3 regions of the Neobacillus sp. NPDC093182 genome follow, and region 3 is predicted to be linked to each of the others. Evidence: riboswitches for the same ligand, from Rfam matches in the RefSeq annotation. Region 3 holds a riboswitch; each other region holds the start of a gene.
What was found. Region 3 has a riboswitch for cobalamin ahead of metE (5-methyltetrahydropteroyltriglutamate--homocysteine S-methyltransferase). Riboswitches for the same ligand answer to the same signal wherever they lie in the genome.

Region 1 (10,719 bases), on a different contig from region 3:
ACGCAGCAAAAGAGCTTCAAATCACAATTGATAGTCGAGGTGGAGATGAACATTTGTATGATGTGGATTTATCATTGGGCTATAAGCGAGGGCATTTTGTCATTATTTTTATTTCGTTTGTAACACTTTTCTTGATAGAAACTATGACAAAATCATGAAAGAACAATGAAAAGGAAGTATGTAGAGTGAGTGAACAAATATTAACGTTTGAACATGTTTCTTATCAATATGCTGATGGAACAATGGCATTGAATCAGATAAATCTTTCCATTGAAAAAGGGAAGAAAATAGCCTTATTAGGGAACAATGGCGCTGGGAAATCGACACTATTTCTTCTTATGAACGGAATATTAAAGCCAACAAGTGGCAGCATTTTATACAATGGAAAGAAGTTGACCTATAAACGGAAAGAGATTCAGCAATTAAGGCAGCAAGTCGGTATTGTGTTCCAAAACTCTGAAACCCAACTTTTTTCATCTACTGTCTATGAAGATATTAAGTTCGGTCCAAAAAATTTAAATTTACCCACCGAAGAAGTTGAGAGGTGTGTAAAGGAAGTCATCACACTAACAGAAACGGAATCGCTTAAAGATAAACCCCCTCACTTTTTAAGTATCGGACAGAAAAAAAGGGTAGCAATTGCTGGAATTGTTGCCATCGATCCTGAATTAATGGTATTAGATGAACCAACAGCTGGGCTCGATCCTTACTATTCAAAAAGAATGTTGAATCTATTGGAAAAGATTCATCATCGAAACCGGACGATTCTATTGTCTACACATAATGTAAATCTTGCTTATGAGTGGGCAGATGAGGTTATCATCTTAAACAATGGGCATTTGCTAGCTCAAGGAACACCGGTTGAGGTTTTTAGTAAAAGAGAAATACTCGAAACAAGCCATTTACAAAAACCTTGGATTATGGAAGTGTTTGAAAAATTTCAAAGAATGAACTTATCCAATAAAAAGTATCCGAGGTCGAAAGCAGAACTGTTTGAAATGATGGAATCATGTTTTAATGGGACCAGCATTCAAGTTTAAGGTGGAATTCTGACGAGTGACCTCAGTTTATTGTGCATAATTTTTTGAAAGCACCATTTCAACCTAAGAAGGTGCTTTTATTAAATTTTCAAACAAATAGTTTGTTAACATTCGAGATTATATGATATAGTTATAAAAAATTTAATAATACTTTAAATAAGTGCTCACATTTGTGAGGTAAAAGGGAAACTAGTGAAAGTCTAGTACAGCCCCCGCTACTGTAAGAGCTGATGAAATTACAATGCCACTGAGAAATCGGGAAGGTGTAAGAGTAAAAAGAAGCTTAAGTCAGGAAACCTGCTTATTTAAACGACACTTGCTTTTCGGAGGGAGAAGTATAGGCGGGACAATTATTCCAATTGTTTTTGTATTTCAGTATGCTTTTTTTATACTGCGATTTCACATGCCTGTATTCCTTTTAAAAGGAGTACAGGCATTTTTTATTTGGAGGTAAGCCTATGAAAAAGGGAAAAATTTTTGTTGTTGGCTTCGGTCCCGGTGATCGTGAGCATATTACAAATCGAGCTGTAGTGGCATTGCAGCAAAGTGATTGTATTATTGGCTATAAAACATATGTGGAGCTAATTGAACCTTTTGTAACAGCAAAGTCCATCGTCAGTACGGGTATGACTGAAGAAGTGTCACGTGCACAGGATGCAGTAAAGAAAGCTGAAGCAGGTCATATTGTCTCAGTGATTTCCAGCGGAGATTCAGGCGTTTATGGTATGGCTGGATTAGTGTATGAAGTGCTGATTGAGAAGGGCTGGACTGAAAAAGAAGGAATTGAGGTAGAAATTGTTCCAGGTGTTTCAGCCATTAATTCTTGTGCAAGTTTATTGGGTGCGCCTGTCATGCATGATTCCTGCACGATAAGTCTAAGTGATCATTTAACGCCTTGGACCGTAATAGAAAAGCGCATTGAAGCAGCTGCGATGGCGGATTTCGTTATAGCTTTATATAATCCGAAAAGCGGTCGACGGACACGCCAAATTGTAGAGGCACAAAATATTCTATTAAAATATCGTTCTCCTGAAACACCGGTGGGACTTGTGAAAAGTGCCTATCGTGAAAATCAAAATGTAGTGCTGACAACACTGGCTGAAATGCTTGAACATGATATCGGAATGCTGACAACGGTTATGATCGGGAATTCTTCTACTTTCTTTTATGACAATAAAATCATTACCCCTCGAGGTTATCAGCGTAAATATACGTTAGGGGAAGAGAAGCAAAGCTTAAAACCGCATCAGCGTTTAAAAAAGGAAGCTGAACCATGGGCATTAAATCAAGAAACAGGGGAAGCACAAGCTGGTTATGAGCAAATTGAAAGAATAAAACAAGAAGCCAGCTCATTAGATTTGGCCATAAAGGCTTTATCCATGGTGACTAAATCGGAAATAGACTATCCGCATTTTGTTCAGCAGCCAATCGAAGATATATTTGAATTTGCTGTTTCACCTGGTGTTGCCAATAAATTTATTACGCCTGAGCAAATGCGCGTATTAGCAGAAACCATTGGCGAGACAGGCACCATGGAATATACACCGGATCATCGTTTTTTACTAAAGATTCCAACAGATCAGCCTGAATCGATTGTTGAAAAGCTTGAACAAAATCATTTAATCGTCATGCCTGTGGGCGATGTTTTAAATGTTAAAGCTTGTGATTTTTGCAACGGTGAAAAAGCAGAATCAATTCCATATGCAGAAGAAATAGGAGCAAAATTGGGGGGCTTAAAGCTTCCAAAAGAATTACATATTGGTTTCAACGGCTGCGGTATGGCCTGTTATCGGGCAGTATTCGATGATATTGGGATCGTTTACCGCAAGAAAAAATTTGATTTATTTATTGGCGCAAAGCCGGTTGGCCGTACAGCCCATGCTGCACAGCCAGTAGCAGAAGGAATTGAACCAGATCAACTGCTGCCGTTATTAACGAAAATTATTGAAGAGTACAAACAAAATGCCCATCCAAATGAACGCCTTTTTAAATATTTTAAAAGGGTGAAAAGAATTCAGTATTTTAACTATCAAGATATGAGCTCCAAAATTGAAGTCGAGCCGGCACCATGTGGAGATTAGGAGGAACACATGATTTTATTTTTAGCAGGCACAAGTGATGCGAGAGCACTAGCCATTCAATTGCAAAATCAAGGCTATCCTTTATTAGCAACAGTAGTCACAGAATCTGCAGCCGAAAGTTTAAAAGCCCACCATATTCCTTATCAAGTGGGTCGGTTATCAGTAGATGACATGATCGCGCTTATTCAGAAGCAAAAGATGACCTGTGTCATCGATGCCAGCCATCCATATGCGGAAGAAGCGTCGAAAACGGCAATGGCAGCAGCAAAAGCATGTGATATTCCTTATATTCGTTATGAAAGGCCAGAAGAACAGTTTATTTCTCCATTCATTACAGAGGTTGACAGCTATGAAGAGGCAGCCAAATTAGCTCAATCTCATAAAGGAACGATCATGCTGACAACAGGCAGCAAAACGTTAGAAATATTTACGAAATATTTAATGCGTGATGAAATCCGGCTTATTTGCAGAATGCTTCCAAATATAGGGAACATGGAAAAGTGCGATAGGTTAGGTATTAAACAAAAGGACATTATTGCGATCCAGGGCCCATTTTCGGAATCATTAAATAAAGCACTTTGTGAGCAATACAATGTGACTCTAATGATTACAAAAGAAAGCGGCAAAGTGGGATCTGTAGATGAAAAAATGACAGCTGCTCTGCAACTAGGGATTCCTGTTATTTTAATCAAACGACCAGCGATTGAATATGAAAATTTTTGTACTTCTTTTGAAGAAGTAACTCAACTATTAGGAGGTATTATTCTTGGCAAACATGAACTTTAATACAAAATTTATTCCCGTAACGGTAGATCCAGACAAGATTTATGATCACAGTTTCGCCATTATTAAAGAGGAAATGGGCGAACATTCATTTACTGATGAGCAATGGCTAGTGGTTCGGCGGGTAATTCACGCTTCAGCAGATTTTGAGTTAGGCCGAAGCATGATCTTTACACCTGATGCCATTGAGGCAGGGGTTCAATCCATTTTAGCGGGCCGTCATGTAGTGGTGGATGTACAAATGATCGAAAGCGGTTCAGGACGGAAACGATTCCAAAAGCATGGCGGGGATTTACATTGTTATATCGCCGATGAAGATGTCTCAAAGGAAGCGAAGGCTCAAGGAACAACACGTGCGATTATTTCTATGCAAAAAGCAACGCGTCTACATGAAGGAGGAATCTATGCCATCGGCAATGCGCCAACCGCCTTACTGGAGTTAATTCGTTTGATTAAAGAAGGTGTGGCTAAACCGGATTTAATTATTGGAATGCCAGTCGGCTTTGTATCAGCAGCAGAGTCGAAAGCGGAGTTAGCAGTGCTGGAAGGGATTCCATTTATTACGAATGTTGGGAGAAAGGGTGGCAGTACAGTGACAGTCGCTGCACTTAATGCCATTTCGATTATGGCGGATGAACGAGCAAAAGAAACGAAATAAAAAAGACCCTTCACAAATGCGACACGGCTATACGACAGGAGCTTGTGCAACAGCGATGACAAAGGCAGCACTGCAAGCTCTTGTCGTGGGAAAGGTACCTGATGAAGTCACGATTTATTTACCGGTTGGCCAGTATGCCACATTTAAAGTAACCGCATTTGAAGTATCAGAAGGCTGGGTAATGTGTGAAACGATTAAAGATGCCGGGGATGATCCTGATGCTACACACCAGGCACGAATTCAAAGTACCGTTCGTTATTCAGAAGAAAAAGGTATCCATTTAGATGGCGGGGTTGGTGTAGGGCGAGTGACAAAAGCGGGACTTCCTGTACCGGTAGGTCAAGCAGCGATAAACCCTGTACCGCGTAAAATGATTTTTGGTGTTGTACAAGAAGCAATTGAAAAATATAAATTGGATTGTGGAATTGAAGTGGTCATTTCCGTACCAGATGGTGAAGAGATTGCTGAAAAAACATTGAATGGGCGTTTAGGCATTATTGGCGGAATTTCGATATTAGGTACACGGGGAACAGTGGTTCCATTTTCAAGTTCTGCTTATATGGCAAGTATCGTACAAGCGATCAATGTAGCAAAAGAATCAGGATGTGAGCATTTAGTCATTACAACGGGCGGACGCAGTGAAAAATATGCAATGCAGCAGTATCCTCATTTACCAGAAGAAGCATTTATCGAAATGGGCGATTTTGTCGGTTTTACGTTAAAGAATATTGCACGGAAGAAGATTCCGAGAGTCTCGTTGGTAGGGATGATGGGGAAGTTCTCAAAAGTAGCCCAAGGCGTTATGATGGTTCACTCAAAAAGCGCACCGATAAGCTTTGAGTTTTTAGCAGGCATTGCCAATAAAGTGGGTGTTGATGAGAAGACGCAGCGAGAAATTTTACAGGCGAATACGGCTTCACAGGTTGGTGAAATGCTTCAGGGAAACGAGGCATTTTTTGCAGCCCTTTGCAAAAACTGCTGCTACTATGCATTGAATCATATGAATACTGACATCAAAGTGTCGACAACCTTGTATGCCATGAATGGTGACTGTTTAGGAAAGGCTGAGAATATTGACAAATTGGATGAAGATGATTGGTATAGGGGATAATGGCGCGGAAGGATTGCTCCCCCACTATACACAGTGGATCAATGAATGCGATGTACTTGTAGGCGGAGAGCGCCATTTGCAATTTTTCCCGGAATATAAAAAAGAGAAAAAAGTTATCAAAGGCGGTTTGTCGGCGTTAACAGCTGAATTACAGCAAGAAACACGAAATGTTGTTATTTTAGTGTCCGGTGACCCACTATTTTATGGACTTGGCAGTGTACTTGCGAAAAAGCTTCCGTTAGAGATTTATCCGTATACCAGCTCGGTACAGCTTGCTTTTTCTAAAATGCAGGAAAGCTGGCAGGATGCGTATATTGTCAGCTTGCACGGCCGTTCCATTAAAGGATTTGCACAAAGAATTGATGGGCGTAAAAAAATTGCTGTTTTAACAGATGAAACGAATTCTCCGCAGGCCATTGCAAAATATTTAAAGCGTTTCGGCATGACAGAATATGATGCCTTTGTTGCTGAAAATCTACAAGGTGAAAAGGAACGGTGCCGCTTCTTCACATTGGACGAAATGGAGCAAAGCTCCTTTTTTCCATTGAATGTTGTGGTTTTAAAACAGCGAATGGCAGTCGAACGCGCCTCTCTTGGAATTCCGGATGATGCTTTTCTTCAGCGAAAGCCAGATAAAGGATTAATTACGAAAAGAGAAATTCGGACTCTTTGTCTGCAGGAGTTAGGACTTAAGGAAAATAGCATTGTGTGGGATATCGGAACCTGCACAGGTTCAGTTGCGATTGAAGCAGCGAAAATCGCTCGGGAAGGTGCCGTGTATGCAATTGAAAAAAATGAGGGTGACCTTGAAAACTGCCTGGAAAATCAGTTAAAACATCGTACAGATTTTGTTGCAGTGCTGGGGAAGGCACCTGACCGTCTGGAAGAATTTCCAGATCCGCATGCGATTTTTATTGGCGGCAACGGTGGAAATATGGAGCATTTATTGCAAACATGTATTTCACGCTTACAACCAAATGGACGCCTTGTTATGAATATTGCAACGATTGAAAATCTGGCAGAAGCGCTGCAGCATTTAAAAGCATTAGGCTGTGAAGTATCGATATTACAGGCACAAATTTCAAAGAGTAAACCAATCTTACATTTAACGCGTTTTGAACCGTTAAATCCAATCTATATTGTGACAGCAAAGAAAGGAAATGAATAATGAGAATGGGAACCTTATTTGGACTAGGTGTTGGGCCGGGAGATCCAGAATTAATCACTGTAAAAGCATTTCGTAGATTACAAGAAAGCCCGGTCATTGCTTATCCAAAAAAATTAAAGGGCAGTAAATCTTATGCCCATCGTATTGTTGAAGTGTATATTAACCCGGCAGAAAAAGAGATGCTTGGTTTAGTATTCCCCATGACAAAAGATGAAGATACACTAAGAGCTGAGTGGACAAAATCAGTGGAAGCTATTTATAGCTTTTTAGTTCAAGGAAAAGATGTAGCTTTCGTGACTGAAGGGGATCCAATGCTGTTCAGCACATTTATTCATTTAATGAACGTAATGAAATCGATGTACCCTGATGTCCCGATTGAAACGGTAGCAGGTATTTCGTCGTTTAATGGTTCTGTTAATCGCTTAGGGATTGCTTTGGCTGATGGTGATGACCATGTCGCCATGATTCCTGCTACGGAGGATATGGAAGAAATGCGCCGCGTAATTGAAAACCACGATGCGATCGTCTTTATCAAAGTAGCAAAAGTTATAGACGCAATGCTCGATCTATTGGAGGAAATGAATTTATTAGAAAAAGCACATGTCGTTACAAAAGTTACATCTGATGAAGAGGTCATTTGGAAGATCAATGAACTTCGAGGTTCAGAATTAAATTACTTGTCATGTATGGTGGTGCGCAAATAATGAAGAAAATTTGGATTATCGGAGCAGGTCCAGGAGATCCTGATTTAATCACGGTGAAAGGTTTAAAGCTATTAAAAGAAGCGGATGTTGTGATGTATACTGATTCACTTGTAAGCGAAACGTTATTAGCGGAAGCGAAGGAGTCGGCCGAAATTATCCGCACAGCAGGGATGCATCTTCAGGAAATGGTGGATTGTATTGTCGAGCGTGTCAATACAGGCAAAAAGGTAGTACGTTTACATACAGGCGACCCGGCGATGTACGGGGCAACGATGGAGCAAGTGGCACTGCTGAAGCAGCATGAGATTAGCTATGAAGTTGTTCCAGGTGTAAGTTCTGTTTTTGCATCTGCAGCAGCAGTTGGGGCAGAATTGACGATTCCTGATTTAACCCAAACGCTTATCTTAACACGTGCTGAAGGACGAACACCAGTGCCTGAGCGTGAAAAATTACAGGCACTGGCAAGCCATCACTGTACGATTGCCATGTTTTTAAGTGCGACATTAACAAAGAAAATTACCAAAGAATTGCAGGCTGCAGGCTGGGCAGACGATACACCAGTTGCAGTTGTGCAGCGTGCTTCGTGGCCAGACCAAAAAATTGTGCGAACAACACTGGCTGAATTAGATGAAGCAATGCGTGTCAATGGCATTCGCAAGCATGCGATGATTCTAGCAGGCTGGGCTTTAGACCCGAATATCCATGAAAAAAATTATCGTTCGAAGCTATATGACAAAACTTTTACTCATGGCTTCCGCAAAGGTGTGAAGACGAATGATTAGTTTACGTGAACGTGAAATTCCTGTAATAGAAAAGCGCAAACCATATGCCCTCGTCGCCATAACGAAACATGGGGTGGCACATGCAAGAAGCTACGCGGAAAAATTTCCGTATGTGGACCTTTATTATATGAAGAAATTCGAGCAGGGCGATGAAGACACGCGCAAAATTCAGTTATTTGATGGGACGGTTCGCCTATTATTGCCCGCTTTGTTCCAGCAGTATAAAGGAATCATTTGTATCATTTCCCTCGGTGCTGTCGTTCGTATGATTGCTCCGCTTTTGATTGATAAAAAGAAAGACCCTGCAGTGTTAGTGGTGGATGATAAAGGCCAATATGTCGTCAGCGTTTTATCAGGTCATATTGGCGGTGCCAATGCCTTAACCCATGAATTTGCCAATGCGATTGGTGCTGCACCCGTTGTTACAACCGCGTCAGATGTTCAAAAAACGATTCCCGTGGATTTATTTGGCGCCCAATTTGGGTGGATGTGGGAGAGTGAAGAAAAATTAACACCTGTTAGTGCATCGGTTGTCAACGAAGAGCATGTTGCGATTGTGCAGGAAACGGGAGAAAAAAATTGGTGGATGTACGATCGCTCAATGCCGGACAATTTGAAAGTTTACCCTACGATAAATGAAGCGATCATGGCAAAGCCACAAGCGGCACTGCTTATTACAGATCGTTTAATTGAGGAACATGAAGAGGTGCTGATTGAGAACGGAGTTATGTATCGCCCAAAATCAATTGTACTTGGCATTGGCTGTAATCGTGGTACGGCAATGGCAGAGATTGAACAAGTCATAGATGAAACATTAGCGGAGCTGTGTTTAAGTAAAAAAAGTGTCAAAGCAGTTGCGACCATCGATTTAAAGAAAAACGAAACAGGTTTGCTTGAATTAACGGCTAAACATAACTGGCCGTTTGTAACTTACACACCTGACGAGCTAAATGAAATACCGATGCAAAACCCATCGGAAACAGTCTTTAAATATACAGGTGCATATGGGGTCAGTGAGCCGGCCGCATTGCGTTATTCGAATGCGAAAGAGTTACTGCTGGAGAAAAAGAAAAGCGGAAATGTGACTATATCCATTGCACGTGTCAACTTTGAGGAGGAAGTACGTTGAATCGATTTGTTCTAGCCGGCACTGGAAGCGGTGTTGGAAAAACAACGTTCACAATCGGCATCATGCGTGCGCTAATGAAGCGTGGTTTAACAGTCCAGGGCTTTAAATGCGGCCCAGATTATATTGACCCAACGTATCATACTGCTGTTACACAACGCCCTTCTCGTAATATTGATAGTTTCATGATGTCCCATGAAGCCGTTCGTGCCATTGTCGCTAGAGCGAGCCAAGATGCAGACGCAGCTATTATTGAAGGAGTCATGGGCTTTTATGATGGCAAATCGCCATTATCAAATGAAGGATCTGCTGCTCATATTAGTGAGATTACAAAAAGCCCCGTCATTTTAATTGTCAATGGTGCAAGTATGGCAAGAAGTGCGGCCGCGATTGTCAAAGGGTTTCAAATGTTAGATGAAAGCTCCAATATTGTTGGTGTTATTGCTAATCAATTAGGAAGTAAAAGCCATTTTGAAATTGTCAAAGCAGCGATTGAACAAGAATGTGGAATTCCTGTCATTGGCTATCTGCCAAAAGGAGCTGTAACTTTGATGCCAAGCCGCCATCTGGGTTTAGTGCCAGCCATTGAACGTGGTGATCTAGATTCCTATTTTGATAGTCTTGCAGAAGCGATCGAAGAAACAGTGGATATTGAACAGCTGCTGGAAATTACAAAAACACAATCATTGGACGTCACTGCATCTATTTTTGATGCTCAGCCGCAAAGTAAAGAAGTACATATTGCAGTTGCAAAGGATGCCGCTTTTAACTTCTATTATGAAGAAAATTTAGAATTACTCCGTGCATATGGTGCCACTTTGCATTACTTCTCTCCATTACAAAATGAGGAAGTTCCAGAAAATGCGCAGGGGCTGTATATCGGCGGCGGTTTCCCGGAAGAGTTTGCTGAAACATTGGCGAAAAATGAGGAAACAAAGCAATCTATAAGAACCGCTCTTGAGCGAGGGGTGCCAACATTAGCGGAATGCGGCGGTTTTATGTATTTAACAGAGGAAATTGTGAATCGTCAAGGACAGGTATTCCCAATGCTCGGGATTATTCCAGGACGTGTACGGATGCAAGATAAATTAGCGGCACTTGGATACCGGGAAATTACAGGTGTTCCCGGCAACTTTCTAATCAATGAAGAGGAGCAGGCAAAAGGGCATGAGTTCCATTACTCAACGTATGAGGGGGAGCATACATCACCAGCATATTTTAGTAAAGGCCGTTTTCGTGCTCAGCAAGAAGGTTATCTACATAAAA
Region 2 (10,719 bases), on a different contig from region 3:
TAATGAATCTTTTACTCAATATACCTTTACTCATCTTGGGATACTTTAAGCTAGGTAAGTTAATTACAGTCAATACTCTGATTTGTGTGGTATCACTCTCCGTTTTCTTATATCTTTTGCCAATCGTTCCTCTAACAGACAATATACTGCTGTCGGGAATATTTGGAGGAATCATTGGTGGTATTGGTGTTGGCGTGATTTTGAAGTATTCTGGCACCTCTGGCGGATTGGATATCATTGCGATTATCCTTTCACGAACTAGTAATGTTAGTGTGGGCTTGCTTCTGACGGCGATGAACGGCGTTATAGTTCTAATTTCTGGTGCTGCTTTCAATTGGAATATTGCATTGTACACACTGTTGTCAATCTATTTGACAGGTAAGATGATCGATACCATTCACACGAATCACATCAAATTAACGATGCAGATTGTTACGACGAAAGGAGAGTTAATACGAGAGGATTTACTACAATCAATCTATCGAGGTATCACCATTACAGAGGGCTTCGGGGGCTATACAAAGGAACCCAAACAGATTTTAATGATGGTAGTAACAAGTTATGAAACAATGCAAATAAAAAAAATTGTCCGCAGCCACGATGAAAAAGCCTTTATTAATATTTTTGAAACCGTTGAAGTCGATGGTCAATTCGCTAAAAATTAGAGATAAAAGTGCCTGTCACCTTCCAATGATATGGTTGGTACCTGGCACTTTTTTGCCTCATTTGAACACAGAAGAACATCACTATCCCGAATGTTTTTTCCGCTGAAACTCTCTCGGTCGGAAGATTGGGACAACTGCTACGGAGGGAAAGTAGTTGAAGAGAAAACCAAAAACAAAACGTCATAAACAAAACAAATACTTTGAAGAGGATTCAGACGAAAACTTCTATTATATTGCAGGATACACGGATGATGGTGCCCCCTATGGAATTTCTTGGAATGAAATTATTGCCCAAGAATTGAGATTTAGGGGGGCAATCAAAAAGGACGCAAAGAAAGCTGCTGAACTCATTCATATCGCAATTGATGATATTGCCGAGAAGTTAACTGGACAATCTAAGAGTGAAAATATCCGTGAAACGCTGGAGCATTTCTTTCGCGAAGAGAATAATCGTCTTAGCTACCAAAATACGATTGTTGCAGATATTTTAGGAGAAGTAGCAGGGATCGTAATTACCTATCCGGGAGAGGCTGCACCTCGATTAGACGAACCTATTTTGAAACGCTTAAGGAAGAAAAGAAGGAATGAAATGATTTTCTTGGATAAGGAAGCTGACGAGGGGGATTTTTATATCGACACCCTGTGTGTTGCTGATCGGTTTAGAGGCTATGGAATCGGATCAATGCTTCTAAAGGAAGCCGAAAAAGCAGCAATACAAAAGGGATATTCAAGACTCTCTCTAAATGTTGCTCAAGATAACCCGAATGCAAAAAAGCTATACGAGCAGATTGGGTATAAGGGTGGTAAATTGATCAAAATTAATGAACATCTGTATGATTATATGGTGAAGATTCTTTGAGATAAAAAACGATTTATACGGCAAATTAGGAGGGAGATGGTTTGAGAAAGGTCGAAGTGTGTTCATACAATGAAAAGTGGGGCTTAATGTTTGCAGAAGAGGCAGAAAAATTGAACTTATTTTTGGAAAAGAAATGGTAGACATTTACCACATTGGCAGTACATCTGTATTTTAGAGAATCTAGCGCTTATCTTTCCACCAGCTAACAATTCCATAGATAATAAACAGTATCAACCCCATCTCAATAGCATGGTCGGCCAAGTTAAGAATTCCACCAGAGCGCGGGATAAAATCTGTTACCTGCCCAAATAAAAGCCGATCAATGCCATTTCCAATTGCTCCTCCGACTAGGAATCCAAAACTACTATCGATGAGAGCTCCCTTCATTTCTCCCGTTCTACGAATATATAAAACAACGATCACGAACAGTACAGCCACAACTCCGAAGAGCCGAGCATAGCCATGAAATAATCCTCCTGCCATCCCGCTATTCTCGATATGTGTAAAATATATTCCCCACAAAGTAAAGTTTTCATGTATGTCGATGAAGATACGAATTAGATATTTAGAAAGCTGGTCCATCACAAGAACAAGAATGGCAATTACATAAAATAGCATTTGTAGTCCTTCCTTCTAGCAATTATTTGCACCTTAATCAACAGTATAATTGAAAGCTATTTTCTTTTCTATTATGTAGCTTTTTACTAGGGCGGGTTACGGAACGCCAAGATTTGTTCTTTGAAAGCCTTGGGAAAATTGTTGAACTTGCAGCTAAAGGTGCCATTAAACCCGTCATTGGGAACATCCAACCCTTACACATGGCCCCGGAGCTGCACCAGCTCATGGAACAGCGCAAAACGACCGGTAAACTAATTCTTTTGCCATGGGAGCAATGAGATACGAAACGAATTAATCTTTTTGATTTATGGAAAATTCAGAAAATAAATTGTATAATCATAATAACATCCACGGTAAATTGACTTAATTGCACTTGTACTTCCTTTGCAGGAAACGAGATATGAGCAAGAGTCAGTAAGGCAATCAATGAGGAACATCATTGTTTGTTTTGCTGGCTCCTTTTTTGTACATCGAGTAGTTAAGATGGAGAGATAGCGTGAAGGGAGCATTAGGTAAATGTAAATGTAAAATAAAATGTATTTATTGAGGGAGGGAATTTATATGATGAACTTTGAATTAACAGATGAGCAGCAAAGTGTAAAGGAAATGGTGAGAAAATTTGTCGATAAGGAAATCATTCCAAATATTCAGGAGTGGGATCGCCAAGGCCATTTTGAACCGGCGATTTTGAAAAAATTAGCGGATTTGCAAGTAATGGGTGTCTGTATCCCTGAAGAGTATGGCGGGGCAGGCATGGATTATAATACACTGGCCATTGTATGTGAAGAATTAGAACGGGGAGATACTGCCTATCGGACAGCCGTTTCTGTTCATACAGGGCTAAACAGTATGACAATATTGCAATGGGGAACGGAGGAACAAAAACAAAAGTATTTAGTCCCTCAAGCACAGGGACGTAAAATTGGTGCCTTCGGATTAACAGAACCGAATGCTGGATCTGACGTTGCAGCGATGAATACGACAGCTGCTAGAAATGGGGATTACTATATTCTTAATGGCTCCAAAACATGGATTTCTCTTTGTGATGTTGCTGACCATTTCTTAATTTTTGCCAAGACAAATCATGATAGTGGGCATAAAGGAATTACTGCCTTTATTGTTGAACGCAGTTTTGCAGGAGTAGAAACGAAGGCTATTAAGGGAAAGCTGGGTATTCGCGCTGGAAATACCGGTGAAGTATTCTTAACGGATGTAAAGGTTCCTGTTGAGAACAGATTAGGGGAAGAAGGAGAAGGGTTTAAAATTGCTATGGCTGCCCTAGATAACGGCCGTTTTACAGTAGCTGCAGGAGCAGTAGGTTTAATAGAAGCCAGCCTTGAAGCAAGCCTTAAGTATTGCCATGAACGGAAAACATTTGGCAAAGAGATTGGAAAACACCAGCTTGTACAGCAAATGATCGCAAAAATGAGCGCAAATCTTGAAATTTCCAGATTGTTGGTTTTTAAAGCTGGCTGGTTAAAAAATCAGGGTAAACGAAATACAAAAGAGACGTCACTTGCTAAATGGATTTCATGTAATGCTGCATTTGAGGCTGCCAATGATGCCGTTCAAATCCATGGGGCATATGGTTATTCCGATGAATACCCAGTTGAGCGCTTTTTGCGGAACTCTAAAGCACCAGTGATCTATGAAGGCACTAGAGAAATTCATACGATTATGCAAGGGGAATATGCTTTAGGTTATAGAGAAGATAAACCGCTTCGCAAACAATTGCCTTCATGGCCATTTGAACATGTTTCCGTCAGCAATTAAAATGGAAATAAATGAGATAAAGAAAAAATAGAAATAGTTTACAAAGGTGGAACACTCTACTATAATTGCCTTTATAACAAAAAAATGAATACTAGACAAATAGGTTTCTTAAATGATCTGAATAGGATTATTTGAGACTAAGAGGGAAGTTGGTGTAAATCCAACACGGTCCCGCCACTGTAAGCGAGAAGGAAGGTTATATTTATCCACTGTGTTTTTTACATGGGAAGGGATAACCAACCAGTGATTCGCAAGTCAGGAGACCTGCCTATTATGTTTTTTAAGCTTCCTCGAGGAAAGGAATGTTTAAAGTGCAGGTAATCCTATGTAAATATTTTTATTTATTATGACGATTGCAAGTTATCATGCTGTCCAAAAGACAATGTATTATAAAACTGCCTTTACTCTACGCTTTCCTCTGGAACAGCGTTTTTTTGTGTTCAAAAATAGAAGGAGGAAAAAAGTGATGAAAGAGATTGTAAAAAAGTGGGGACTATTCAGTGTTGTTCTTCTGTTAAGCATGGGTATTATTGTAGGCTGTGGTACACAGGAACAGAACACTCAAGATAAAGCAGTTGCTACCCAAAACGACAAGACAAATGAAGGGGAGAAGGATGATGGAGTTCAGTTTCCTGTAACCATTACCGACGATGCGAATCGAAAGGTAACGATTGATGAGGAACCTGAAACAATTGTTTCGATTCAGACTAGTAATACAGAAATAGCGTTTGCACTTGGGTTAGGCGATAAAGTCATTGGCGTATCAGATTATGATAACTATCCACCAGAAGTGGAAGAAATTGAAAAGGTTGGTGCACAGGATATCAAATCAGAGCTTGTTCTCACATTACTTCCAGATATAGCGCTCGTTACAGATTATCATTATAAAACACATCCAGAAACCTTAAAACAGTTTGAAGAAGCTGGTATTGACGTGGTTGTTGTTGGAAGTGCTGTATCCTTTGAGGACGTATATAGCAACATTGAAATGATTGGTACTGCTACTGGAAGTAAGACCGAATCAGAAGAAATTATTTCTGATATGAAAGAACGATTTCAAGCAATCAAAGACAAAGCAGCGGCTATCAAGGATAAAAAGAAAGTTTGGGTAGAAGTTTCACCTGCTCCAGATATTTTTACGACAGGACAAAATACATTTATGCATGAAATGCTTGAGACCATTCAAGCCACTAATGCCGCAGAAGATCAAGAGGGCTGGGTAAAGATGACGGAAGAAGAAATTGTCAAATTAAACCCTGATGTGATTATTACCACCTATGGATACTATGTAGATAATCCAACTGATGGGGTTTTGAATCGTGAAGGATGGTCAGAAGTGCCAGCTGTAAAAAATAAAAACGTTTTTGACGTTGATAGCGATACGGTTACAAGACCCGGTCCTCGTTTAATTGAAGGAGTCGAGACACTTGCGGAACTTATCTATCCGGAAATATTTAAGCAGTAAAATAGTTTGGTTGTATTTGATAAGCGGAGGGCTTTTACTTGGTACGAGCCTTCTTGGCTTATTTTATAGTAGTGTAATAATCCCAATTCCTACTATTTTACATATTATACTAGATAAAACGATTAATATGGGTTGGCTTGATGAAGTAGCAAAAAATGAAGAAATGATCATTTGGAATATCCGTCTGCCAAGAGTTCTTCTTGCCTTTTGTGTAGGGGCAGCCCTTTCATTAGCTGGTGCAGCTTTTCAAGGGCTTTTACGCAACCCACTAGCAGACCCATACACCATTGGGGTATCTTCAGGAGCCTCACTTGGGGCTGTTCTCGTTTTGTTTTTTCAAGTAACAATTTTTGGTTTAGGAAATTTTACGCTTCCGGTCGTTTCGATTTTTAGTGGATTAATTGCTTTACTTGTCGTATTCGGACTCGTTCGATTGAGTAGTAAAAGTTTAGCAATTGAAACGATTATTTTAGCAGGAATCATTGTTAGTGCCTTTATTAGTGCGCTTGTATCTCTTCTTATTTCATTGGGAGATCGAGACGCGATGACTCAAATTATTTACTGGTTATATGGCAGTGTTGGAATGAGAGGGTGGAGTTATGTTCAACTAATCATCCCCTTTATGATAATCGGTTCCATTGTGTTGTTTTACTTCTATCGTGAATTAAATGCCCTAGCACTAGGAGAGGATGCAGCAGATCATATTGGAGTAGATGTTAAAAAAGGAAAGACATTTGTTCTAATTGGTGCATCGTTATTAACCGGTGCAGCAGTAGCTGTTTCAGGGTCGATTGGCTTTGTTGGACTTGTTATTCCACACTTAATCCGACTTGTTACGGGACCGAATCATCGCCATGTCCTTCCGCTTTCCTTGATAATGGGTGGAGCTTTTCTTATACTAGCTGATTTAATGGCTAGAACCATGATTGCACCTAAAGAGCTGCCAATTGGCGTGATTACTGCCTTAATTGGTGCACCTGTATTTGCCCTTTTATTGATTAGAGAAAGACTTGGAAGGGGGACGAATAAATGATTAACGTTCAAAACTTGGTCGGTGGATATACCCATTCCCCCATTATTAAAGGTCTAGATTTAGAAATTAAAAAAGGAGAGTTTTTTGCTCTTCTCGGGCCAAATGGGAGTGGGAAAACAACCCTTTTTAAACTCATAACAGGGCAGTTGCCGATTATTAGCGGGAAAGTTTCCATATGTGGTAAAGAAATTTCATCTCTCTCAAAACTGGAAAAAGCAAAAAAAATGGCGGTTTTAACACAGGAAGTTCAAGTATCCTTCGATTATACCGTTGAAGAAATCATTAGTCTTGGACGCTATCCTCATCAAAAGGGGATCTTTAAGCAACTTTCGAAAGAAGACCGGAAAGTCATTGAGGAGGTTATGGAAATAACCCAAATAGGCGACCTTCGGAAAACTCAATTTCGTCTGATTAGTGGTGGTGAAAAACAAAGAGTCTTATTGGCCAAAGCTTTAGCTCAGGAGCCTGAGATCTTACTTTTAGATGAGCCTACCAATCATCTAGATATTAAACATACCTTTCAAATGTTGAATCTATTAAAAGAACGACAACAAACAACGGGGTTAACCATTTTTTCTATTCTGCATGATTTGAATGTTGCTTCGCTCTATGCAGATCGAATTGCCTTACTTCATAATGGAAGCTTTTTAGAAGTTGGAGATGTTGACCTATTAAGGAAAGAAGATCAATTAAAGAAGGTCTATGAGGTGAAAGTGAATGCCCAATCACACCCAACTGTTCCTAAACCACAGCTTCTCATGACACCAAACTATTTTACATCAAGTATGTCGTTAAACTTTGAAGACCTTTATAAGATAAGAAAAACAGAAGAATATATTCATGTTCAATTTGATAAACCATTACGTACCATATCAAATACGAGTATTGGTGCTGGAATACAGTGGTTAAAACATTTTTGCCAATTTCAAGGTCCACACCACGATTTACAGCATTTGATGGAAAAGTACTCGATTCCTCACGAACTATCGGCCGCAGTCATGACAGCTGCAAAACTTGAGGAAATGGTATTTGTAACGAAAGAAATAGAAAATATTCATATGATGGCAATTGTGACAGCATGGGGAGGGAAATCCATCAACATAATGATATTCATAGATGCGTATTTTACAGATGGTGCTCTTGTTGATGGATATATGGCTGCTACCGAGGCAAAAGTAAAAGCATTGCAGGAATTTCATATGATAGATTCCCAAACCGCCCCTGCTGGTACATCAACCGATACCCTGCTCCTTGGGCTTACACAGCAAGGGGAAAAAATATCTAGCGCAGGTTCAGGAACAGTTGTCGGAATAGGAATTGGTCAAATAGTGTATGGTGCCATAGAGGAAATGCTCAGCAAGGATTTAGAGAAGGTTCACTAACATCCTGGATCTTTTTCGGATTTTAGTGCTAAAAAGGGGGGGAATGGCAGATGACGGAACGACGAATCGTAATTGCCGGAACTGGAAGCGGTGTGGGGAAAACAACACTGACCATTGGGTTAATGGCTGCTTTAAAAAAAATGGGCTTAACCGTTCAGGGCTTTAAATGTGGACCTGACTATATTGATCCTTCTTATCATACCGCTGTAACGAAACGAAACTCTCGAAATTTAGACAGCTGGATGCTGACAAAAGATCTTGTACTGGATATTTTTAGTCATGGCAGTCAGGGGGCCGATATTTCAATCATTGAAGGGGTCATGGGCTTTTTTGATGGGAAAAATCCTGAAACGAATGAGGGAAGTACAGCAGAAATTAGTATGAATACGAAGAGTCCAGTTTTGCTTGTTGTCAATTGTGAAAGCATGGCCAGAAGTGCTGCAGCGATCGTAAAAGGTTTTCAATTGTTTGCCGAGGGCCCCAAAATAGTTGCTGTTATCGCAAATAAAGTGGGAAGCGATGGTCACTTTCAGCTTGTCAAGACAGCGATTGAGCAGGAATGTCACGTTCCTGTTATTGGTTATTTGAAACGAGAACTAGATATTGAAATTCCTGAGAGACATCTTGGACTAATTCCTTCTATGGAAAGAGGAGAACTGGGTTCGTTTTTTGATAAATTAGGCACGCTGGTCAGTGAGACTGTCGATATCGAGAAACTACTTGAATTAGCTGTTGCTGAGCCGTTAGAGGTAAGTCGAAAGTCTTCCATATTTGAAAAGCAGAGAGAAAATCTAGTGAAAGTCGCTGTAGCAAAAGACAGTGCCTTTAATTTCTATTACCCTGAGAATCTAGAAATTATGGAAGCAAAAGGTATTGAAATTGTTTATTTCTCGCCACTTGCGGATGAGGAGGTACCTGAAGATGTTGATGGACTTTATATAGGCGGCGGATTCCCAGAAGAGTTTGCACAAGACCTTGCTTGTAATCTAAAAGCAAAGCAATCAGTAAAGCAAGCGATTGAAAATGGATTGCCTGCACTTGCTGAATGTGGAGGTTTCATGTATTTAACCAAGTTCATAGAAACTACGGATAAGAAAAAGCATGAAATGGCGGGTGTTATATCAGGGAGCATACAAATGCAAACAAAATTAGCTGCATTGGGATATAGAGAGATTAACGGGCAAAATGCTAATTTTATACTTGAGGATTTGAGTGCCAGAGGTCATGAATTTCATTACTCAATCTTCAAAGCCGTTGAAGAGGATGTGCCTTATGCTTATGAAACGAAAGGAATGAGAGGTGTAAGCAAGGAAGGGTATTTACTACATAATTTATCAGCTGGGTACACTCATTTTCATTTTGCCTCTTGCCCAGAAATGGTTGAGAATTGGATAAGAAAATGTCTGGAGAATAGGGGAAAGCGATATGAGTAAACAAATAAATCGAAATGGCTTAACACTTGTTTATACAGGTCATGGAAAAGGCAAAACGACATCCGCCTTAGGGTTAGCCCTTCGAGGAATTGGTCGAGGATTTAAAGTGAAGATCTATCAGTTTATTAAATCACCTGAGCGTACTTATGGTGAACAACTTGCCTTGCAAAGGCTGGGCGTTGATATGGTCCAACTAGGAGTTGGTTTCACTTGGACAAAAACTCCAGAGGAACATAGAGAAGCCTTAAAGCAAGGATGGCCGCAAGCTAAGGAGGCCGTTATGAGTGGAGAGTACGATTTGGTTATTTTAGACGAACTTAATAATGCATTAGCCATTAATAAGTTTCCAATTGAAGATGTTTTGCCTCTAAACGAAGTGATTGATCTAATCAAAAATAAACCTTCCCATGTTCATCTGGTGATTACCGGAAGAGATGCCAAGCAAGAAATAAAAGAGATAGCAGATCTTGTTTCAGTCATTGAATCGGAAAAACATTATTACGATGAAGGCATCCCAGCTGTAAAGGGAATAGAATTTTAGAATCATGAAGGAGGTTTATATATGAGATTGATATCCATATGTCCAAGTAATACAGAATTAGCAGCTTACTTAGGGTTAACATCTTCGTTGGTAGGTGTAGATAACTATTCGGATTGGCCGGAGGATATTCAAACATTGCCAAGATTAGGTTCTGATTTGAGCATTGATATGGACAAAGTGGAAGAATTACAACCTGATTTAGTATTAGCCTCGCTCTCAGTACCTGGAATGGAACGCAATATCGAAGAGTTAGAAAAACGCAACATACCGTTTGTCATTGTACCTAATCCTAAGACATTAACAGAGGTAGGAGAAAGTATATTATTCGTTGGAGAAGTTACCAATACTTTTGAAAAAGCCAGACGATTATTTAAAAAGTACAATCGTATAATCGAAAAATTTCAATCTTTATCACAGCAAATACAAAAGCCTGTAACCCTTTATTGGGAATGGTGGGCAAAACCTATTTTTACTCCTGGCTCAGCCAATTGGTTAACCGAAATAAGTAAACTTGCAGGGGGAAGAAACGTATTTGAAGATATGGCGCAATCAAGTGTTAAAACGGATTGGGAAGAGATCGTACAAAGAAATCCCGATGTTATTTCCGTTATTTGGGTGGGGGTGCAGAAAGAAAAAGTTAATCCAAAGGTTATATTAAAACGCCCTGGGACGGAACACATGGATGCCATTAAAAACAATGAATTATATATATTGGATGAGCCATTATTTTGTAGACCTTCACCTAGATTATTACTTGGATTATTTAAGATAGCGAGTATCCTTCATCCGACTATTTACCCGCCATTCAACGAGAATAAAGATCCTTTATTGGATGAAGAAGTTGAATTTCTATTATAAATATAATCTTTAAATTTACTCTAAATACTCACGGAAGTTGTTTATTTCAACGTACGTGAGTATTTTTCTTGTGCAAAGAAACTTTTGGGTCT
Region 3 (10,719 bases):
AAGTCCAAAAAATAATAGTCGGTACAGGGACCCAGTTCCCTAATGTTTGCTTCATAGATGAGGATGGAAAATTAACAGGATATGATGTTGAATTAGTTCGAAAAATTGATGAAAAGCTGCCTGAGTACGAATTTGAATTCAAAACGATGGAATTTTCTAATCTCTTATTAAGCTTAGAAACAAATAAGATCGATTTTATTGCCCACCAAATGGAAGTGAATCAGGAACGCCAAGAGAAATTTCTGTTTAATGAGGAACCATATAATATTTTTCCGCTTCATGTAACGGTTCATAAAGATAACAATGATATTCATTCAATTAAAGATTTAAAAGGGAAAAAGGCTATTGTTAGTGCTACCAGTAATTCAGTAGTTTTTCTGGAAAAATATAACAAAGAGAATAATGCAGGAATTGAAATCGTTTATGCTGGGAATGGATCCGATTCTACGATTAATCAAATAAAAACAGGCAGAGCAGACGCAACGATCACGACACCATTTTCTGTCGATTTTAGCAACGATGCCGTAGATGCGCAGCAAAAAGTAGTGGGTGAGCCACTGCTGAATTCAAAGGTATATTTCCTTCTTAGAAAAGATGAAACACCTTTACAAAAAAGAATTGACGAAGCACTGGTTGAATTGAAAAAAGAAGGAGTAGTAAGTGAGCTAAGTAAAAAATGGTTAGGAGCTGACTATACGGTTAATTTTTAATACGTGGGAGAATCGTTTGGAGGTTTGAACAAAAATGGGGAAAGCATTTGATATTATGTTAATCTTTGAGTTTATTCCGACACTTATTCATTACCTAGGAGTAACTCTGCAGATATTAGTCACATCTATTATTCTTGGTCTTGTACTCGGTATTGCAGCAGCGATACCGAGGATGTTTAAAATACCATTATTGAATCAACTAGTTATTATATATGTTTCATTTATTCGGGGAACTCCGATATTAATACAATTATTCTTGGTTTTCTATGGTCTGCCAGCAGTTCTCATGCTGACGTTTAATATTGATATTACGAGGATGGACGCCATTTATTTTGTGATTATTACCTACGCCATTAGTAATGGTGCAGGATTTTCTGAGATTTTTCGAGCGGCGATTCGAGCTGTTGACTACGGTCAAACCGAAGCAGCCTATTCTGTCGGGATGACAAGCAGCCAGAACTTTTTTCGAATCGTTCTTCCACAGGCTGTAAGGATTGCATTTCCGAATATGGCAAATTCGGTGATCGGTTCATTAAAGGATACTTCTCTTGCTTTTACCATTGGAGTGATGGACATGATGGGGAGAGGAGATACCCTTATTGCTGCAACCGCACATGCCCTTGAAGTTTATCTCGCTCTCTCTATTATTTACTATATTACTGTCGTATTGTTTGAAATTATATTTAGCACACTAGAAAAATATTTTAATCGTTATCAGAAGACTGAAGCAACGGCTGTTGCTTAGAAAGAGGGACACATACATGACAATTGATATTCCATTTATTTGGGCAGCATTTAAAGAAATTATTAAGGCGCTTCCTATTACACTCATCCTAACCTTAGTTCCATTGCTGGCCGGATTTTTAATCGGCATCGGTGTTGCTCTCATTCGAATATATAAAGTGAAATATATCTATCGGATCGCAAATGGCTATGTGTCCTTTTTCAGAGGAACACCCATTATCATGCATATTATGGTCATTTATTTTGGCTTCCCATTATTACTCGATCAGATTTCACTCAAGTTTGATTTAGGTATACAAACCAATAAAATCCCAATTATTTTGTTTGTATTAATAGCCTTAACATTGGCGGCGGGGTCGTATTTATCTGAAATTATCCGATCTGGTATTCTCAGTGTTTCAAATGGACAGATGGAGGCTGCTTATTCGGTTGGGATGACAAAGTTTCAGGCGATGATCCGCATTATATTACCACAGGCTTTAGCTCAGTCTATTCCGAACTTTACGAATATTTTTGTTGGCTTTTTACACACGTCATCAATAGCTTTTCTTGTATCACAGAAAGAAGTGACGGGGGCTGCTAATATTGTTGCTTCGGTTAACTTGAAATTTCTAGAAGCCTTTATTGCCGCTGGTATTATCTATTGGGGCATTACGATTCTAGTAGAAGGGATATCTTTTTTACTTGAAAAAAAGGTGACTGCTTATAATCGAGGAGGCGTGTCATGATTTATTTACAAGGTATCAAAAAATCATTTAATCAGTTGCCAGTGTTAAAAGGAATTAACTTGAAAATTGAAAAAGGGGAGGTCGTTACCATCCTTGGTCCAAGTGGATCGGGCAAAACGACGTTGTTAAGATGCCTCAATTTCTTAGAAAAACCAAACTCAGGAATCGTTCAAATAGGAAAAATAATCGTTGATTCAGAAAAAGCGACAAAAAAAGAAATGCTCGCGATTAGAAAACAATCGGCCATGGTTTTCCAGCATTATAATTTATTTGCCCATAAAACAGTGGTGGAAAATGTGATGGAAGGGTTAATTGTGGCAAAGAAGGTAAAGAAAAAAGACGCAAGACAACAAAGTGAAAGAGTACTAGAGAAAGTAGGGTTAAGTGATAAACTGCATCACTTTCCTTCTCAGCTTTCAGGCGGCCAGCAACAAAGAGTTGGGATTGCTAGAGCCTTAGCGTTAAATCCAGAGGTGATTCTTTTCGATGAGCCTACATCCGCTCTTGATCCTGAGTTAGTTGGAGATGTTCTTTCCGTTATTAAGTCGATTGCACAAGAAGGAATAACGATGGTGGTTGTCACACATGAAATGAGTTTTGCAAGAGAAGTATCGAATCGGGTGTTGTTCATGGATGAAGGAGTAATCGTCGAGGAAGGCACACCTTTGGAAATTTTTCATGCAGCAAAAGAGGAACGTACCCGCCGTTTCTTACAACGAATTTCTGGTGAATCATTTTTTACCCCGCTAAAAGAACAGGTGAATTAACATTTCAATCAAAGGGAAGAAGGTGAATGTTATGGTGACAACCCAAATCATCATTGATGAAATCAGAGAAGATGAGAAGGAGCAGGTAAGAAACTTATTGGTAAAGAGTTATCAACAGTATGAACATTCCTATAAAGATCCTGAAATCTGGAAAACGTATTTAGAAAATATTCAAGCCTCCATTGATAATCCAGATGTCGATAAGATATTAGTGGCAAAAAGCAATCAGGATATACTTGGCAGCTTGCAGCTTTTTCAATCCTCCGAAAAGGCATATGCAAGGCCAGAACTCGAAATTTTTTCTCCCATTATTCGATTGTTAGGTGTTCATCCTGAAGCAAGAGGGCGTGGTGTAGCACAAGCGTTATTAAAAGCAAGTGTTGCCTACGCAAAGGAGCTTGGAGCGACAAGCTTGTATTTACATTCCAGTGATCGAATGCAGCATGCTATTCGACTTTACGAAAGGTTTGGCTTTAAGCGAGATAAAAGTAAGGAATTTAAAAATCAGGAAATTCTAGTAAAATGTTTTCGGTTAGACTTATGAAAGTTCAAGAAAATTATTAAGCTGACATTATACGTTAACGTGTCAATGATTATTATCCACACGAAAACGTTGTATTTATTAAAACTATAAATAGGAGTGATTCGGATGGGAGAAATTCTTCGAAATGCCGTTGAAAATAAGCGCAAAAAATTAATTAAAAAACTGATTGCTTATAATGTTTATAAGAAAGAAGATAAACACCTTTTTGAGCTCTCACTAACGGACCTAGAAAATGAATATAGAAAATTTAAATCCCTTAGTCATCCCCACAGTGATATTGGATCGATCAAATTAACTGGTCATAAATCAAACAAAAAGTTAAATCAATAAACGAATGATTTTGATAATAAAAATCCATCGAGAAAGGAAGTACGAATAATGAGTAAAGTGACCATTATATCTGGCAGTCCTTCAGAGTATACGCGATTAAATGGGGTTTTACATGGTGTTATAAATCATTTAAATGGGGTTGCAATATCTCCAGAAATCATTCATGTCCGCGAACTTCCATCAGAAGATTTAATTAAAGCGAAGTTTGATAGTGAAGAAATAATAAAGCAAAATAAGAAAGTTGAGCACTCAAATCTGGTCGTGATTCTGACTCCGGTTTTCAAAGCATCCTTTTCAGGAGTTTTAAAAACTTACTTGGATCTTCTTCCGCAAAATGGTCTTGAAGGTAAAACCATTTTACCGATTGCTATTGGAGGAACTTTTGGTCACTTATTAATGATTGATTATGCTCTTAAACCTGTTCTTACAGCTCTGGGAGCAACCCATATTTTAAAAGGAGTATTTATTTTAGATAATCAAATAAAAAAATTAGGCAATAATCGCTATGAATTAGATTCAGAAGCGAGAACTCGGTTGGTTTCTTCATTTAATGGTATAGAAAAATTGTTACTAGGGAAAAGTGTATCTCGTTCGGTTCTGTAAAGGACGCGATCAATTAAGGCGCCTAAAATGGCGCCTCAAAATGTTTATCTTTACACTTAGGAAACAGTTTGTTCTTGCTGTTGGCGGAGTTTTCGTGCAGCTGTGACCATATTTTTTAATGACGCAATGGTTTCATCTTCATGACGTGTTTTTAAACCACAATCTGGATTCACCCAAAACTGTTCTTTTGAAATAATCTCTAAGCTTTCGTTTAATATAGTGTCGATTTCTTCTACACTTGGCACACGGGGGCTGTGTATATCATAAACACCTAAACCGATACCAAGTTCATATGGATTTTGTTTTAGTGATTGAATTAGTTCCCCGTGACTTCTAGACGTTTCGATTGAAATGACATCTGCGTCAAGGGCACGAATTGGCTCTATGAAGTTATTAAACTCACAATAGCACATATGGGTATGAATTTGAGTTTCATTTCTCACACTAGAAGTCGCGAGCTTGAATGCATTCACAGCCCATGATAAATAGTCATTCCAGTCTTCTTTCCTTAGTGGCAAGCCTTCACGTAAAGCTGGTTCATCCACCTGAATTATGGCAATGCCTGCATTTTCTAATGCTTGAATTTCTTCCTTCAACGCTAAGGCAATTTGGTTGGCAACGTGTTCACGAGAAAGATCATCACGAACAAATGACCAATTTAATATTGTGACAGGTCCTGTTAACATCCCTTTCACATACTTCGACGTTAATCGCTGTGCTTCTGCAACTTCCTTCACGGTCATTGGAGATGTCCACTCGACGTCACCATAAATAATCGGCGGTTTCACACAACGTGACCCATATGATACCACCCAGGCTTTTTCTGTAAAAGCAAAACCTTTGAGCTTTTCACCAAAGTACTCTACCATATCGGTTCGCTCAAATTCACCATGCACGAAAACATCAAGGCCAATTTCTTCCTGAATTTGAATCCAGCGTGCGGTTTCACTTTTCAAAAACTCAGCATATTTCAAGTCGGTAATTTCTTTTTTACGCCATGCAGTACGCGTTCTTTTTACTTGATCGGATTGAGGGAAGCTTCCAATCGTTGTGGTTGGAAAATCCGGTAATTGTAAAGCTTCTTTTTGTAAAGATTGACGTTCTTTAAAGGGCATTGGACGTGTAAAATGCTCTGGCTTGACTTGTAATAAAAGCTCCTTCACACGTGGATTTTTCCTTCCCTCATGCTGCTCTAAGGCTTGAATTGCCACTATACTTTGTGACACACTTTTACTTCCAGACCAGTTCTCGTCTGAAACGAAGGATGTTATATGCGTTAACTCGATGATTTTCTCATCGGCAAAGGATAATGCGTTTAGTAATGTCTTGTCCAGAGTCTTTTCAGATTTAGTTGTGACAGGTACATGCTGTAAACTGCAAGAAGATTGAACCCACGCTTCATTTACGCCGCTTAAGGATAAAATAGCTTTGGTCATCATTGCTTTTTCAGCCAAACTTGCCCGCCAAATATCACGCCCATTTATGATACCAATCCCTAATATTTTATCTTGTGGGAAACCGTATTTACGGAGTGAAGCCATATTCTGATCAGCACCATGAATAAAATCAAGCCCAACTCCAGCGACAGGTAATTGTATGAGGTCTTCATACGCTGATAGTCCTTCAAAATAGGTTTGTAACATCAGTTTCGCTGCAGGTACTTCTTCTGCTAATTGTTTATAAATTTGTTGAACTAGTTTGATATCTTCAGGTGCTAGTGAAAGGACTAATGCTGGTTCTTCCACTTGTATCCACTGTGCTCCTGCATCTACAAGTTGTTGGAGTACTTGAACATAAAGAGGTAAGAGTCTTAAAATAAATGATGCTTTTGATATCGAATCGTAGCCTTTAGATAATTGTACAAAAGTATAGGGACCTATAATGGTTGGTTTTGTAATTAGACCTAGTTCAAACTTCGCTTCTAAAAAATAATCTAAAATGTAGTTTTGAGTTAATTTTAGTGGCTTGCCTTCATACTCAGGTACAATGTAGTGGTAGTTTGTATTAAACCATTTTGTCATTTCAGAAGCCACAACATCGTTTGCTCCACGTGCCATTGCGTAATAAGTTGTAAGATTTACCTTTTCACCAGTCCAATTATAACGGGCTGGAATTAAACCGAACATGGTCGCAAGGTCCAGCATACGGTCATAAAAGGTAAAATCTCCAACCGTAAGTATGTCTAATCCTAAGGATTGCTGATGCTTCAAATGATTTAAACGAATGGTCTTCATCTCAAAGATAAACGCTTCCTCTGATTTTTCACCCTTCCAAAAAGATTCCACACAACGTTTCCACTCTCGATTACCACCAATGTAGGGGTACCCAATGGCTGTACTAGCTAATTTCATTTACGATTCCTCCTTTTCATTTACATATATCCAAATACAAAAAAGCCATCTCCAGGAACCGGAAATGGCTATACAATCAAGTTAAAGGTATGTTTAAAAATCTTGCATAAACAATACAACTCATAACTCGTTTGTCGTACAAATGAATGTCACCACCTATTTCCACGTAGGTATCTGGTGTGTACTACAAATTGGCAGGTCTCCTGGCTCATCATCAATGTTCATCACACCTTCCCATCAAAAGACAGTGGTATTTGTGATTCACTCCGAATTACAGTTGCGGGACAGCGACGGATTTGCACCGTTCTTCCCTATTAAGCCAAGCCTCAGCTTGGCACCAATTCTTACACGATATGTAATTGCCAATTAATATAACATATAAAAAATCGTTCGTACACAATTTTCTGAGAATTATTTTTGTTATTGTCAAAGTGAAAATAGTATATTATAGTTGAACATATACAATATTTAGTAGTGAGCAATAAATCAAAACACTAAATATAGAAAATAACCAATATAAATGGTGTCTATATAGACTTAATAGGGAATCTGGTGAGAATCCAGAACTGTACCCGCAACTGTAAGTGCTGACGAAATAATCATATCCACTGTCTACGGACGGGAAGGGATTAGAGTAGGGAGAAGCACAAGTCAGGAGACCTGCCATTTCTATTACGTATTATCTTCTTCGGGAGCTGGGAAGATATAACGAGGGTATACCTACTATTACAGTGAATGAGCCTGTATGATAGATTAATCCACGTTATCAAACCCATCTTCATAGATGGGTTTTTTGTCGTTTCACTCACGAAGTCATTATGAAAAGAAATGAGGAATTTGGTATGGCAGTAAACAGTGTTTATTCAGACAAGGATTCGGTTTTGGCGGCAGTGAAAAAAGCTTCTGAAAAATATAATCTGAACACAAATGAATTAGTTGAAAAGATCGCTAATCTTGAAGACTCTTCCATATATGAACAATCCCTTTTTTATGCATTAAATCAAATTTCAATGAGCGATCCAAACTGGACCTTTCTAGCAGCAAATCTTTATTTACAGGAACTTTATCAAAATGCGTCAAGCAGCAGGGGATACGAGCCGGAAGAAAAATACGGAGGTTTTTACACGCTGATTGCTGAATTAACAAAAATAGGAATCTATTCCGAGGATCTATTACATGACTATTCAAAAGAAGAGATTGATACACTAGGCGCAGTAATTACATCAGAACGGGACAATTTGTTTAATTATATAGGGCTGTTCTTACTAGCAGATCGTTATTTGGCGAAAGATTACGAAGGAAAACTATACGAGTTACCTCAAGAACGGTTTATGGTCATCGCCATGACATTAATGAGAAAAGAACAAAAAGGAAACAGGTTAAACCTTGTAAAAGAAGCATATTGGGCACTTAGCAACTTGTATATGACCGTTGCAACACCAACTCTATCAAATGCCGGAAAAAGCTTTGGGCAGCTCTCTTCCTGTTTTATTGATACAGTGGACGATTCTTTAGATGGAATTTATTTGAACAATTGGGATTTTGCTAGATTAAGTAAAGACGGTGGCGGGCTAGGTGTTTACCTAGGCAAGGTACGTGCCTTAGGTTCAGATATCAAGAAATTTAAAGGTAATTCCTCTGGGGTGGTTCCATGGATTCGGCTTATTAATGATACGGCTGTGAGTGTCGACCAATTGGGCCAAAGGCAGGGAGCAATCGCCGTTTATTTAGATGTATTTCATAAAGATATTATGAATGGCTTTTTAGACTTAAAGACAAATAACGGTGACGAAAGACGAAAGGCTCATGATATTTTTACGGGTGTTTCCATACCTGACTTGTTTATGAAGAAATTAGAAGAAGTAGATGAAAACGGTCGAAGTGTTGGAGAATGGCACACCTTTTGTCCTCATCAAGTAAAACAAATAATGGGGTGGAAGGACCAAGACGGGAATCCCCTGGGCTTGGAAGATTTTTATGACGAGTGTGATGTAAAGTTTTTTACAGAAAAGTATGAAGAAGCAGTAAAACATCCTTTTCTTCCTCGAAAAACTTATCGGGCGATGGATATAATGGCAAGGATTATGATTTCTCAATTAGAAACCGGTACGCCATATATGTTTTATCGGGATGAAGTCAATCGTCAAAATCCAAACAAACATGCAAGAGGATATGGATGTGCGTCGATTTTTTGCAGTAATTTGTGTACAGAGATCACGCAAAATATGTCTGCCACCACGATTGTTAAAGAATATAAGGATGAAGAAGGAAATATTGTCATTGTTCGTAAACCTGGGGACTTTGTTGTCTGCAATCTATCATCTATTAATCTGCCGAAAGCTGTAAAAGGGAATGTACTAGAAAGATTGGTTTCAATCCAAATGAGAATGCTAGACAATGTAATTGATCTTAATACCATTTCAGTGGGACAAGCGGAAGTCACTAATAAGCAATACCGTCCTGTAGGCTTAGGTACGTTTGGCTGGCATCACCTCCTTGCGTTAGAAGGCATCTTTTGGGAGTCTGATGAAGCAGTTGAATATGCAGATCGTTTATATGAGGATATTGCTTACCTTACCATTCGTTCTTCTATGGAATTAGCAAAGGAAAAAGGCAGTTATCCAAAATTTGAAGGTTCAGAATGGCAGTCAGGCCAGTATTTTGAGCGCAAAGGATATAAAACAAATCGTTGGAACCAACTGATGGAAGATATTACAAAGTATGGGGTTCGAAATGGCTGGATGATGGCGATTGCTCCAAACTCATCCACAGCAAAGATTGGCGGTTCAACAGATGGGATTGACCCTTTGTATGCAGTCGAATACGCGGAGGAGAAGAAAAATTTCAAATTTAAAGTAACGGCACCCGATTTGGACCATAACAGTTACAATTTTTATCGACGAACTCGTCATGCGTTGGATCAAACATGGAGTATTAGGCAAAATGCCGCCAGACAGCGCCATATCGACCAATCGATTAGTTTCAATCTCTATGTTCGTCATGATATTAAAGCGGTAGAGTTATTAAATCTTCATAGGGAAGCATGGAGGCAGGGCTTAAAGACGACTTATTACATAAGAAGTACTTCTCAATCGGAGATAGAAGAATGTGAAGCATGTCAAAGTTAGCAGAGAAGAATGGAGGAAGTTTATTTCATGATTCATACACCATTAACCAAAATACAATTACTCAATCCTGACTTTCCAAACAAATCCACCGGAATCATAAATGGAAAGTCATCGGGAATCCTTAACTGGAATGATATTGCCTATCCAAAAATGTACGATTTATATCAAACTCTATTATCAAATTTTTGGAAACCGCAGGAAATCAATATGCAGGATGATATAAAACAATGGGATTCCCTTAGTAATCAAGAAAAAGATGTGTTTCTGCGTATTAATACGCAGCTAGCTTCTCTTGATAGCCTGCAGACACCAACCATGAGTCAAGTAATGGATTATGTGAGTGACTCTAGTTTTAAAGCGATCTTTGCTGTTATTTCACAACAAGAAGCTGTTCATAATGAATCATATTCGTATATACTAAGCTCGCTTATTCCCATTGGCGAACAAAATGAACGATTTAATCAAGCAAAAAGTGATCACATCGTCCAAAAACGAAATCAACTTATTTTAGATGCCTATGAGGAATTTAGACAAAATCCAACGCCGCAAACGTTGTTCAAGTTATGTGTAAACTCCATTAACCTAGAGGGGATTTATTTTTACGCCGGTTTTGCCTTTTTCTATCATTTAGCACGTCAGCAAAAAATGCTGAAAACAAGTACAATGATTAGTTATATTCAACGGGATGAAATGCAGCATGCCTACTTTATTGCTCAATTCATTCGAATCCTTTTAACAGAAAATCCGGAGCTTCATACAGACGAAAATATTAACTATATCTACCAAACGATTAACGAAGCGGTTGAGCTGGAAA

Region 1: another riboswitch for cobalamin. It lies ahead of cobJ (precorrin-3B C(17)-methyltransferase); the one in region 3 lies ahead of metE (5-methyltetrahydropteroyltriglutamate--homocysteine S-methyltransferase).
Region 2: another riboswitch for cobalamin. It lies ahead of ACIQAA_RS27005 (ABC transporter substrate-binding protein); the one in region 3 lies ahead of metE (5-methyltetrahydropteroyltriglutamate--homocysteine S-methyltransferase).

Annotation. Positions count from the first base shown of each region.
Region 1 is NZ_JBIVOI010000020.1:72,628-83,346, reverse strand. It holds gene cbiQ (cobalt ECF transporter T component CbiQ) at 1-158, shown strand, start outside; gene ACIQAA_RS27740 (energy-coupling factor ABC transporter ATP-binding protein) at 186-1,040, shown strand; cobalamin riboswitch at 1,182-1,359, shown strand; gene cobJ (precorrin-3B C(17)-methyltransferase) at 1,499-3,121, shown strand; gene cobK (precorrin-6A reductase) at 3,131-3,907, shown strand; gene ACIQAA_RS27725 (precorrin-8X methylmutase) at 3,897-4,562, shown strand; gene ACIQAA_RS27720 (cobalt-precorrin-5B (C(1))-methyltransferase) at 4,537-5,673, shown strand; gene cbiE (precorrin-6y C5,15-methyltransferase (decarboxylating) subunit CbiE) at 5,648-6,841, shown strand; gene cobI (precorrin-2 C(20)-methyltransferase) at 6,841-7,545, shown strand; gene cobM (precorrin-4 C(11)-methyltransferase) at 7,545-8,327, shown strand; gene ACIQAA_RS27700 (cobalt-precorrin 5A hydrolase) at 8,320-9,456, shown strand; gene ACIQAA_RS27695 (cobyrinic acid a,c-diamide synthase CobB) at 9,453-10,719, shown strand, end outside.
Region 2 is NZ_JBIVOI010000019.1:46,137-56,855, reverse strand. It holds gene ACIQAA_RS27030 (YitT family protein) at 1-665, shown strand, start outside; gene ACIQAA_RS27025 (GNAT family N-acetyltransferase) at 820-1,524, shown strand; gene ACIQAA_RS27020 (signal peptidase II) at 1,705-2,142, opposite strand; gene ACIQAA_RS27015 (zinc-binding dehydrogenase) at 2,256-2,420, shown strand; gene ACIQAA_RS27010 (acyl-CoA dehydrogenase family protein) at 2,707-3,915, shown strand; cobalamin riboswitch at 4,001-4,201, shown strand; gene ACIQAA_RS27005 (ABC transporter substrate-binding protein) at 4,382-5,380, shown strand; gene ACIQAA_RS27000 (FecCD family ABC transporter permease) at 5,343-6,413, shown strand; gene ACIQAA_RS26995 (ATP-binding cassette domain-containing protein) at 6,410-7,795, shown strand; gene ACIQAA_RS26990 (cobyrinic acid a,c-diamide synthase CobB) at 7,846-9,228, shown strand; gene ACIQAA_RS26985 (cob(I)yrinic acid a,c-diamide adenosyltransferase) at 9,221-9,769, shown strand; gene ACIQAA_RS26980 (cobalamin-binding protein) at 9,791-10,627, shown strand.
Region 3 is NZ_JBIVOI010000017.1:8,650-19,368, reverse strand. It holds gene ACIQAA_RS25605 (transporter substrate-binding domain-containing protein) at 1-710, shown strand, start outside; gene ACIQAA_RS25600 (amino acid ABC transporter permease) at 745-1,455, shown strand; gene ACIQAA_RS25595 (amino acid ABC transporter permease) at 1,472-2,182, shown strand; gene ACIQAA_RS25590 (amino acid ABC transporter ATP-binding protein) at 2,179-2,949, shown strand; gene ACIQAA_RS25585 (GNAT family N-acetyltransferase) at 2,981-3,493, shown strand; gene ACIQAA_RS25580 (Fur-regulated basic protein FbpA) at 3,599-3,823, shown strand; gene ssuE (NADPH-dependent FMN reductase) at 3,872-4,426, shown strand; gene metE (5-methyltetrahydropteroyltriglutamate--homocysteine S-methyltransferase) at 4,483-6,777, opposite strand; cobalamin riboswitch at 6,954-7,134, opposite strand; cobalamin riboswitch at 7,282-7,459, shown strand; gene ACIQAA_RS25565 (ribonucleoside-diphosphate reductase subunit alpha) at 7,596-9,905, shown strand; gene ACIQAA_RS25560 (ribonucleotide-diphosphate reductase subunit beta) at 9,933-10,719, shown strand, end outside.